DNA from 2 places in the Anaerostipes faecis genome. Region 1 is predicted to be linked to the other one. Evidence: a T-box and tRNA genes for the amino acid it is inferred to sense, from the RefSeq annotation. Region 1 holds a T-box; the other holds one or more tRNA genes.
What was found. The T-box of region 1 lies ahead of pheS (phenylalanine--tRNA ligase subunit alpha). A T-box ahead of a tRNA ligase gene usually reads a tRNA of that ligase, here a tRNA-Phe.
Positions count from the first base shown of each region.

Region 2: it encodes a tRNA-Phe, which carries the amino acid that the T-box ahead of pheS (phenylalanine--tRNA ligase subunit alpha) is inferred to sense. The anticodon was not compared.

Region 1 is NZ_CAJSYK010000008.1:42,556-48,066, forward strand. Features, by position in the region: gene pheT (phenylalanine--tRNA ligase subunit beta) at 1-347, opposite strand, end outside; gene pheS (phenylalanine--tRNA ligase subunit alpha) at 590-1,609, opposite strand; T-box leader at 1,852-2,025, opposite strand; gene QGT46_RS07190 (hypothetical protein) at 2,091-4,424, opposite strand; gene QGT46_RS07195 (PTS sugar transporter subunit IIA) at 4,686-5,099, shown strand; gene QGT46_RS07200 (PTS sugar transporter subunit IIB) at 5,096-5,511, shown strand, end outside.
Region 2 is NZ_CAJSYK010000035.1:15,628-21,138, reverse strand. Features, by position in the region: gene QGT46_RS15730 (MarR family winged helix-turn-helix transcriptional regulator) at 1-312, opposite strand, end outside; gene QGT46_RS15725 (NAD(P)-dependent malic enzyme) at 379-1,533, opposite strand; gene QGT46_RS15720 (GNAT family N-acetyltransferase) at 1,582-2,067, opposite strand; tRNA gene QGT46_RS15715 (tRNA-Gly) at 2,185-2,255, opposite strand; tRNA gene QGT46_RS15710 (tRNA-Phe) at 2,288-2,360, opposite strand; gene QGT46_RS15705 (HD domain-containing protein) at 2,434-2,925, opposite strand; gene QGT46_RS15700 (Crp/Fnr family transcriptional regulator) at 2,912-3,583, opposite strand; gene QGT46_RS15695 (ATP-binding protein) at 3,678-4,286, shown strand; gene QGT46_RS15690 (HAD domain-containing protein) at 4,283-4,813, opposite strand; gene QGT46_RS15685 (hypothetical protein) at 4,921-5,169, opposite strand; gene QGT46_RS15680 (hypothetical protein) at 5,323-5,511, opposite strand, start outside.

The DNA.
Region 1 (5,511 bases):
TTGATCTTGATGCCGTTTTCCGGGTTCGGGCTTCCGTCATGGCCTCCGGCCACTCTTCCTCCCACTAAAACCACTGGGACCAGATCACCCTCTGATACATTGCTGGCACCTGTGACGATCTGGATGGTCTCTGTTCCCACATCCACCTGGCAGACGATCAGCTTGTCTGCATCCGGATGCTTTTCAATGGAAAGAATTTTTCCTACCACGATCTTTTCCAGGTTTTTATCTAATTCCTCATAACATTCCACATTTGATCCGGAAAGTGTCATCTTGTCCACATACTCCTGAATCGTACAGTCAAGATCCGGCACATATGCCTTGATCCATGAAATTGGTGTATTCATTCTCTATTCTCCTTCAATCATTATAAGTTATTTACCACTATTTCCGTCACGCTTTTGAAATGCGCTCCTCCAATAGTGGTAAATAACTTTCGAAAAGCAGCACATTTTTTTGACAGAGGCCCTCCTCCAGCAGACATTACGTCCATTTTCTACATGATTGGAGTGAAGCATTCTAAGAGCCGAACGGAAATCATGTGGAAAATGTCATACTATATTCACTGAAATCTTCCCAAACTTCCGCTTTAAAACTGGCTTAAGAACCTCTTGTCATTTTCATAAAGCAGGCGCATATCATCGATCTCATATTTCAGGAGCGCCACACGTTCCAGACCGATTCCAAAGGCAAAACCTGAGTAGATCTCCGGGTCGATCCCGCATGCCCTGAGCACATTCGGATGCACCATACCACAGCCTAAGATCTCGATCCAGCCGCTTCCCTTGCACATACGGCAGCCCTTTCCTCCACATTTAAAGCAGGTGATGTCCACCTCCGCGCTTGGCTCTGTGAATGGGAAATGATGAGGGCGGAATTTGACTTTTGTCTCCGGTCCAAAAAATTCAGTGGCAAACTGTTCAAGTGTCCCTTTCAGATCCGCAAAGGTGATTCCTTTGTCCACGACCAGTCCTTCTACCTGATGGAAGGACGGAGAGTGGGTAGCATCCACTTCGTCAGAGCGGAATACCCTTCCAGGCGCGATCATACGGATCGGCATTTTCCCTGTCTCCATCACACGGGCCTGTACCGGTGATGTCTGTGTCCGTAATAAAATATCTTTTGATATAAAGAAGGTATCCTGTTCATCCTTCGCCGGATGATTCTCCGGGATATTCAGCATCTCAAAGTTATACTTATCGTATTCCACCTCCGGACCTTCCACAACCTCATAGCCCATTCCGATAAATACCCTCTCCAGGTCTTCCAGGGCGATCTGGTTCGGATGGCGGTGGCCCTTTTCATGCACCTTTCCCGGAAGCGTCACGTCAATGACTTCCTTTTTGAGCTTTTCTTCCATGATCTTTTTCTTAAGCACAGACATTTCCTGCTCCAGTGCCTGTTCGATGACCGCACGTGTGTCGTTGACCATTTGTCCTACGATAGGACGTTCCTCTTTGGCAACATCCTTCATGCCCTTTAATACCTGGGTCAATTCTCCCTTTTTGCCTAGGACCGCTACTCTGATATCATTCAGAGCGTCCATGGCATCTGCTGTGTTGATCTTCTCCAAGGCTTCTTTTTTAATCGCCTCAAGTTTCTCCTTCATAATCACTTCTCCTTGTTTTATAATCTGATCTAATAGAAGAACAAAGTGGGCAAGCCCACTTCAACGCCCCAACCCCTCACTCTTTGAGGGGCTTGACAACTTTGCGTGCCAGATGCAATTTGCCGCAGGCAAATAATTTCCTTACGCATCTGTGCACAACCCGCGGAGCGTCTTTATTTCATAGGGAAGGTCGTAGAACTTTCCTATGAAATAAAAAAAATCCCATCCCTTATATAAAATATATAAGGGACGGGAATCATCTCGCGGTACCACCCTAATTCCAGGAAAAAACGACCTGGCTCTTAGTCTCCTGCGTAACGTGCAGATAACGTTATCCCCTACTGCTCTTTCAGGGATACGACTCCGGTGTGAAATTCGGGAAAGACTTCCTTACTGTGCACCTTCTCTGTCTTTATCATTCCTTATTTTATCACACAAAAGCGGAATGTCAAGACGGAAAACCGACTCTTTATCTCTCCCATCAGCCCTGCAGCGCACTGTGGAAAACCGCCTCATACAAAATCTGATAATCCTTCATGGTAAATGCAGATACATGAAAATCAGGTGAGGACAGCTCCTGTATCTTCTCCTGGATGACTTCTAAGACAGCATAATCAATATCCATGTGATCCATGACATTTTTATAAAAATCAAAATCATGTTTCTTCTGAAATAAGATACAATTTGCATGAAATAGGAATTCAAAGATCAGGCTGTTATTTAACTTGATATCAAGCTTCTTTGCAATTGCTCTCAGAGCACGGAAAAACAGTTCATTCGTTGTAAACGTATTGATTCCGGGGGTAAGCTTGGACGCAAACAAGAGATGTTTATCCGCGGATCTTAAAGTATAACTCTTTAGCTGGTTGTCTTTTAATATCTTCATCTCATCATTCTGGCTTATTAACAGGTTTGGGATGATGGAAATAATGCTGGCATTTTTCTTCACAGACAGCTTTAAAATCTCTTTCACCAGAATAAAGGAATGAAACTGGACATTATAAGACAATACCTTAGTCTTAGGAAAAAAGTAATTGGTAATGGTTTGTTTCATATCCGCGTCTGATAAGATCAGGACCCCCTGTCCCCGATTAATACTGACCGCAAATTCATATAAGTTCTCAAGGTTCGTTCGTGTCTCATTTCTTTTTCCGGATAAAACAGCAGGAAAGGTATGTATGATTCTCCGGTCAAAGAATAAATTGAAGATATTTGCGTAATTGCTTGCCAACAAATGATATTTTGAGGTAATAATCACAGGAATATGGATATCACTCATGATGAAGTGGGCATATGCCAGTATAGATTGAATCATTTTTTCTTGGGTTTTTGACAGTTTGCAGTGATTTGTCTGTGCTAATTGAAGTAGATTGTTGAACAGTGATTTCATCTGCGGTGTTTGAATATCCATAGAAGGGGTTTCCTTCACAATATCCAGACTTTTATCTTTCCGGAATACAGATAGAATCATATGTTCCACTTTTTCTTTTAAAAATGGGTCCTGGCAGAATACACTTTTATTGAATGCCTTTGTGATGCCTGAAATAAGCCTATCGCCGGAATAACTGTTCTCAGATACAACGCCAGTCACCCTGGAACAGATCAGCAGCTGCTTTGTAAAATAATCTGAAACTATATTTTTTGTTTCAGCCAAAGGCTCATTGGAGTTAAGAAACAATTTATCAAAATCAATTTCTCCGTTTGGTCTGATCTGTATCTTGTCAGGGATCTCTGCCTTTAGTTCAGGAATGGATTTTATAAAATCATCCCTTTCATTATCAAGCAGGACCGATGCATCTAACATAAGTTCATTGTTTTTGCCTGCAGTACTTGATGTATAGAGAATCCTTGAAATTGTATATAAAATCTCATTTTCTAATTGATGCAGGTTGCTGCACTTATGTAAAACCAGCTGAATGAACTGGGAAGATACAAACATTGTTTTATCTAAACGGTTGCTCTCTTTTTGGATCATACTCAATAGAATCGAAATCAACTCTGATTGCGGCCGGTCTTTTGCGGAAGGAAAGTTCAGGATGACAGGACTTATGGAATGAAGCAGGTCTGACTGTAATTCTGATGCCCCAATAAAGGCGATCATCGGCGCGTCTTTTTTATTTTTATATTGAATTTCAAGAGAATGTACAAAACCGCTTAAGATTTCAGAGTCTACGTTTTTTTGAACAAACTCGATTGCCAGGATAAAAATATTATGATCCTTTTCCATCATCTCTATGGTCTGCCTTAGATTGACGTAGATATCGCTGAATTCAATGTAATAAACCGATGATTCCCGGGAAGCCAATCCCAACGTTTTTGCACGGTTTAACATTTCTTCTAAGAAAAACTTCTTCCCCGTCCCAGCTTCCCCCTGCATAAAAAAGATCTTAAAGAAATATTTAGGGAGATAAAACACAGGCAGGATTCTGGTTACAGCTTCATATAAGGACCCATTTTGCTGACTTCCGACCATAGAAAACGACTGGACGATGGTCTGTTCTTTTGCAGGTACGTCATATCGGATGAAGTCTGAAATGGTTTCATTTTTATTCAATGTATCAGGGATGGATACAAAAGGAAAAGAGTTCCGGATGATCTCTCTTGAAATAAAAGTGGTGGGGCGTCCTGCCTTCTTGATTAATTTTCCTTCTTTATGCAGATCATTTAGGATACGTGACACATTTGTCCTGTCAATATATAACTCCATGGACAGAATAAGCGCATTGCATTTTTCAAAGGTAAAATTATGATGATTGATGCATTGCAAGGTTTCTTCTTTTAAATAGGATAAAATCTTCTCTTTGTTCGTAGACATGGCCATATCTCCTGCGTATATTTGGTGCTGATTACGGTGTTTCTATAACACACACAAATTGAATCAGACGTAATTAATATACACTTATCATACACGAAACTTAAAATTTATGCAAAATCCACAGTAAAAAGCTCAAATAGAGTGTAAATCAAGTGTGTATATAAAAAATTTGCGTATATAAAGATTGTGGGTTAGGATATGCCCAAGTGATGTAAGCGCATACAGAACGAATTACCATTTAACGGATAAAGGAGGATGTAGATGACAGACATTATAGTGGCGACACACGGGAGACTTGCAGAAGGTATGATCGATGCATTGGAACTTATGATAGGGAAGCAGGAAAATATATGGTTTCTTGGATTGCGGCATGAGGACAGTATTGATTCTTTTATCAAAAGGGTCGATTCTTTCGCCGCGGACACAGATCACGATATCTTATTCATGACAGACTTATTAGGAGCCAGCCCATACAATGCCGCAGCCCAGGCGATTCATCATAACAGGGACAAACATGTTATCTGTGTGTCGGGAATTAATTTATCTATGCTGGTGGAAGCAGCTTTGAAAAGAAACGATATGAAACTGGATGAGCTGGCAGATTATCTTGTTGAGACCGGAAAACAGGGAATTGCTAAATTATCATTAAATATGGAGAAAGGAGGGACATTATGAGCAAAATAGTATTATCACGGATTGATGACCGTTTGATTCACGGCCAAGTCATGACAGCATGGGTCCAGCATATGGGAGGGAATGAAATTGTGATCGTAGACGACAAAGTCGCAAAGGATCCATTTTTAAGCGCAGTCATTACAGGTGCAGTACCAAAGCACCTAAACGCTCACGCAATGACCGTTGACGACGCCGCAGAGTATTTAGAAAAGATAAAAGATGAGGATAAAAACATCATTATTTTAGCAAAGGGACCCAAGGTTTTTCTGGATTTGCTTGAAAAAGGTGTCCAAGTAAAAGAAATCAATTTAGGCGGAATGGGTTCTACTCAAGAGCGAAAAAAATTATATAAAAATATTTCAGCAAGTGATAAAGAAAGAGATATGTTGAAGCAATTGTCAGCACAGCATGT
Region 2 (5,511 bases), on a different contig from region 1:
ACTTTTTAAATCCAGCCCTTTCTGTGTAAGAATAACATTGCGGCATCTCTTATTCTCTTCATCCACAACACAGTACAAAAATCCTTTCGTCTCCAGACGCCTTAAAATACCGATGACCGTGGAATGTTTCACTCTCATGAATTCTCCGATATCTTTCTGGGTTATCTTCCGGTTCTGATGTTCCGCCAGATATAAAAGCAGTTCCATCTGGGAATAAGTCACATTCAGACAGCGCAGTTTCTGATTCATATGCTGAGTAAACTTATCGTGGATATGCTTAAATCTGGCTCCGATTTCCCTATCCTGGTTCATAATCCGCCTCCATATGTAGTGCACTACATATTTTACAAGACTTCGTCAAAAATTACAACCATTAATTTATTTTCTGCTTTCTGCCTTTACCGCATCCGCAACCGCACTGCATACCCGCTTATCGAACACCCCGGGAATAATATAATCCTCGCTGAGCTCCTCTTCTGTTATAATTCCCGCGATAGCCCGGGCCGCCGCCATCTTCATTTCTTCTGTAATCTGAGAAGCTCTGGCATCCAAAGCCCCGCGGAAGATTCCAGGGAACACCAGCACGTTATTGATCTGATTCGGAAAATCGGAACGGCCGGTAGCTACCACCTTTGCCCCGCCTTTTTTCGCCTCATCCGGCATGATCTCAGGCACCGGATTCGCCATGGCAAATACTACCGGGTCCTTTGCCATGGACGCGACCATTTCTGATGTGACAATATTCGGTGCAGAAACGCCGATAAACACATCTTTTCCCTTCATGATCTCACGAAGTTCTCCTGTCTGCCTGTCCTTATTTGTTTTTTCCGCCATTTCTTTCTGTGCATCGTTCATCCACTCTTCCCCCGGACACAGGGCACCTTTCTGGTCTACAAGCACCGCGTCTTTTACTCCGAACTGAAGCAGAAGCTTACAGATAGAAATCCCGGCAGACCCCGCTCCGTTGATAACTACCTTTGCATCTTCCAGCTTCTTTCCCACAAATTTCAGCGCATTGATCATCCCTGCTGCCACGACGATGGCTGTTCCGTGCTGATCGTCATGGAATACCGGTATATCCAGTTCCTCTTTCAGCCGGCGTTCTATTTCAAAACATCTCGGCGCAGAGATATCTTCCAGATTGATCCCTCCGAATGTAGGCGCCAGATATTTTACTGTCTTTATGATCTCTTCCGTATCTTTCGTATCCAGACAGACCGGAAATGCGTCTATATCGGCAAACTCTTTAAATAAAATAGCTTTTCCTTCCATAACCGGCATAGCCGCCTCCGGTCCGATATCACCAAGACCGAGCACAGCAGTTCCATCAGAAACTACAGCTACCAAATTTCCTTTTGCAGTGTAACGGTACACATCCTCTTTGCAGTCCCTGATTTTTCGGCAAGGTTCTGCCACTCCGGGGGTATAAGCCGTACTCAGATCTTCTCTCGTCTCAACCGTCACTTTTGACCTTACTGCCACTTTTCCTCTGTTTTCTTCGTGCATCTTCAGCGCCAATTCATTGTAATCCATGACCTTCTCCTTTATGAATCTCTTTCATCTATAGTTTTCTTTATTATATTACAGTGTGATGTAAAATAAAATAATGTCTTCGTATCTGCCGTCTGACAAACGGTAGCCTCCGGGCACTGTCCCGAGCCGCTGAAATCCAAGTCTGTCATAAAGTCTCAGCGCACCCTGATTGGACGCTACCACCGCATTAAACTGCAGGACTTTGTATCCCAGCTCTCTGGCTCTTTCCATACAGTCCAAAACCAGCTGCTCTCCGATATGCCGGCCTCTTGCATCCTTGCTGACTGCATAGGACGCATTGGATAAATGTCCGCATCTGCCCACATTATTTGGATGCAGTATATAAAGGCCAAGAATCTTTCCGTCTGATTCAGCCACCCCAGTGTAAGACTGCCCTGCAAAAAAATCTTCTGCTTCCTTTAAAGAAAAAAAATCTTCCTGTGGAAACGCATTGGCCTCTTCTACCACCTGATTCCATATCGCTGTCATCTCTTCTAAATCTTCTTTTTTAAACTGTCTCACCGTAAGTTCCATGAACGATCCTCTCCTTTTCCTCGCTCTTTTGATCCCGCATCTTTTACAGGCCCGGTATAATCTGCCGCGGAAGAAAGAAAAAAGCCATCTTAGAGATATCTCTAAAACGGCTTGCTAAGCGGGTGATGGGAATCGAACCCACGTGATCAGCTTGGAAGGCTGGAGTTCTACCATTGAACTACACCCGCATATATGACAGAGTCTTTTCAATTCTCTGTAATGCCCAGAGCCGGAATCGAACCAGCGACACGAGGATTTTCAGTCCTCTGCTCTACCGACTGAGCTATCTGGGCATGTCTCATTCCTGCGACTTCTATACTTTACCATATCAAAAAGCCCAAATCAAGAACTTTTTTAGATTTTTTGTCATCTTTCAAAAAATAGATTTTCCAGATAATGAATCCCCGTTTTGGTAACAAATATTTTTTTCTTCACATTATGCGCGGCTTTCATTCCGCTCTTATCCTCCTCCAGATTCACAAGGAAGTCGGCTTCCACAAGGATCTGATAATCTATGCCGTCAATCCGGCTGTAAGTATGATGATGCCCGATCAGATAACAGATTCTGTCCATGGTTTCATTTTTCAGACCGAACTCACCCAGAAGCTTTCTGGCTTCGTCCGGTCCTTCTATCTCCTGGTATTTTCCTGAACTGCTATTGTATTTCTCCTCACTTTTTTTAATTCCAATATCATGAGTCACCGCAGCAATCTCCAAGATCTCCTGCAGTTCCGGTTCCAGTTCCTCCTGCTCCCCGATAGCTTTTGCATAGGCATACACTTTCATAAAGTGCTGGACTCTTTTGGAATCTCCCTGATAATACTCTATCATCTTTGTCATTACGTCACTGATCTTCATTCTGTCTCTCTCCAATCGCAATTATATTTTTCTCAACAGACAAAACACCTTCCGTCTGGAGTTTCCTCAGTTCCACCATCATTCCGCTCCTGTCCACACACAGATAATCGGCCATATCTTTTTTAGAAAAAGGAAGCTTGATCCGAGACGTTTTCTGCTTATCCTGTTCCTGATTTATATATGCAAGAATCTTCTCCCTTGTAGTCCTCTTTTCAAGACATTCCAGCTTTTGATTCAAACGGACATTCTTTTCAGCCAGAAGAACAACCATATTTTCAATCAGCCGCTGGTGGAAAGCACAGCTGGCATTGCAGGTCGTCAGTACCTTATGGTAGTTTAAGAACAACACCGTACAATCTCTGACACATTCAACCGATACAGGCAGCTCTGCATCCGGAAGACAGCCATAGGTCTCCCCGAACACTTCGCCCGGCCCGATATGGGCAAGAATCGCTCTTCTTCCCTCAAAATCATCTCTGACGATCCGGACTTCCCCGTCCACTACGATCCCCACTTCTTCCATCCTGTCTCCATTCAGACAGATGGTATCCCTGGAAGCATACGTTTCTTTTCTGGCCGACAGGCAGCCCAGCATCCCTTCTAAATCCTTCTCTTTAATTCTGCGGAACAGGGGACAGCGGTATAAAACTTGCTCCATTTTTTCACATCTCCTATAAATGTGTTGATTTATCAACAGACAACTTGTGCTCATTATAGTATGATGGGATTACAAACTCAAGGAGGAAATAAGAATGATACGACAAATAATAAAAATAGATGAGGAAAAGTGCAATGGATGCGGTCTCTGCGCTTCTGCCTGTCATGAAGGAGCCATTCAGATGATCGACGGAAAAGCAAAACTGATTCGGGATGATTACTGCGACGGCCTCGGCAACTGCCTTCCAATGTGTCCGACCGGTGCGATCTCCTTTGAAGACAGGGAAGCGTCGGACTATGACAAAGAGGCAGTCCTTAAAAACCAAAGAAAAAATAACAAGAGTGCGTTGCGCCAATGGCCGGTTCAGATCCAGCTGGTGCCTGTGAACGCCCCGTACTTTGACAACGCCCACCTTTTGGTTGCCGCCGACTGTACGGCATTCGCACACGGAAACTTCCACGAACAGTTTATGAAAGAGAAAGTCACCTTAGTTGGATGTCCAAAACTGGACCCTGTGAACTACTCGGAAAAGCTGACAGAAATCATTCGTCAAAACAATTTAAAGAGCGTCACCGTAACCCGGATGGAAGTCCCCTGCTGCGGAGGGCTGGAATATGCCGTGCGCACTGCCCTGGAACAGAGTAAAAAATCCATTCCGCTCAATATCATTACCATTTCTACAGAAGGGATTATCCTGGATTAGGAACTCTGATTTAAAATATACACTGCCTTTTGGGCCAGTTCTCTTGTAAGCCCGCCTTCCATAAAGCTTGTGCGGACCCAGTGCTCTCCCAGGCTGTTCTCTTCCCAATCATAATCCGTATCATCAAGGATCACGAAAGACCGGATGCGTTTCCCGCGCATCCAGTCTTTTACTTCCAGTGAGCGGTTTCCCTTATGGAGATGTTTTGTTTTTGATATAATCTTCATGCCATAGGAAGCCATGGCCTGATCTAATGCTCTCCCCACCCTGATCAACGGCCCTTTCTCATGCCACGCATGGCGCCAGCTTGACGACAGTACAATCTGCGCCCCCGTCTTCTCCACTATATATCTTAGTTGTTCTAAATTATCTTCATCCACATCAATGCCCATGAACGGCTCGATGTTACTTTCTTCCAATTTATCAAACAGTTCCATAGAATTCAGCACACCGTCGATATCTAAAAAAATGATTTTTTGGGGTTTTATCCTAAACCGCCATTTATCAAAGGCTCTCATATGCTCCATCCCTTTCTCTTTATATAACTGATATATATTCCATTATACCAAGACGGGGCAGTACTTTCATCCGTTTTCCCTGGCAATTCTGGGATAACACCCGTTTTATTTTGCTCTCACCCTTTTTCTCGGGCTGTAACTTCCAAAATGGCTGTTCTGGCAGCAGATACCGACTTCGACTTAGAGAACTTTTTGCCCGCTGACCAGCAGATCTGATAACCGCTTGGCTTCCCGGGACTTTTTCTGACATAGACTTTTGCCTGCTTTTTCCCGGCTTTTATCTTCCTGATTTGTGCTTTCTTTGGAACTATCACAAAATACCGCTTAATCTTTCCTGTATAACTCCCTTTTCCAATGACCTCCATTCTGGCTCACCGATGGTTTCGGCGTAACTAGTTTCCCCTCATAATAGTAATATCTTTGCGGATAAACAACCTTCGCCCCGGATATATCATTCCCTTTGATCCGTATATCAAAAGACGTCTTTATACTACCCTGAAAGCATCCGATGCCTTCTATCAGCACTTCTGCCGTTCCGGGATTTTTATTGTTTTCATATTCCAATGAAGCTTTGTAATATTATACTTTTTGCCTTGGTATTCCACCGAAGATACCACTTCCATCGTATCCGGCTTCTGGTGGTCATACTTATAGATCAAAACTTCATTTTTTGAAATAATTTCATATGAAAAACTGCCAGCTTTAAA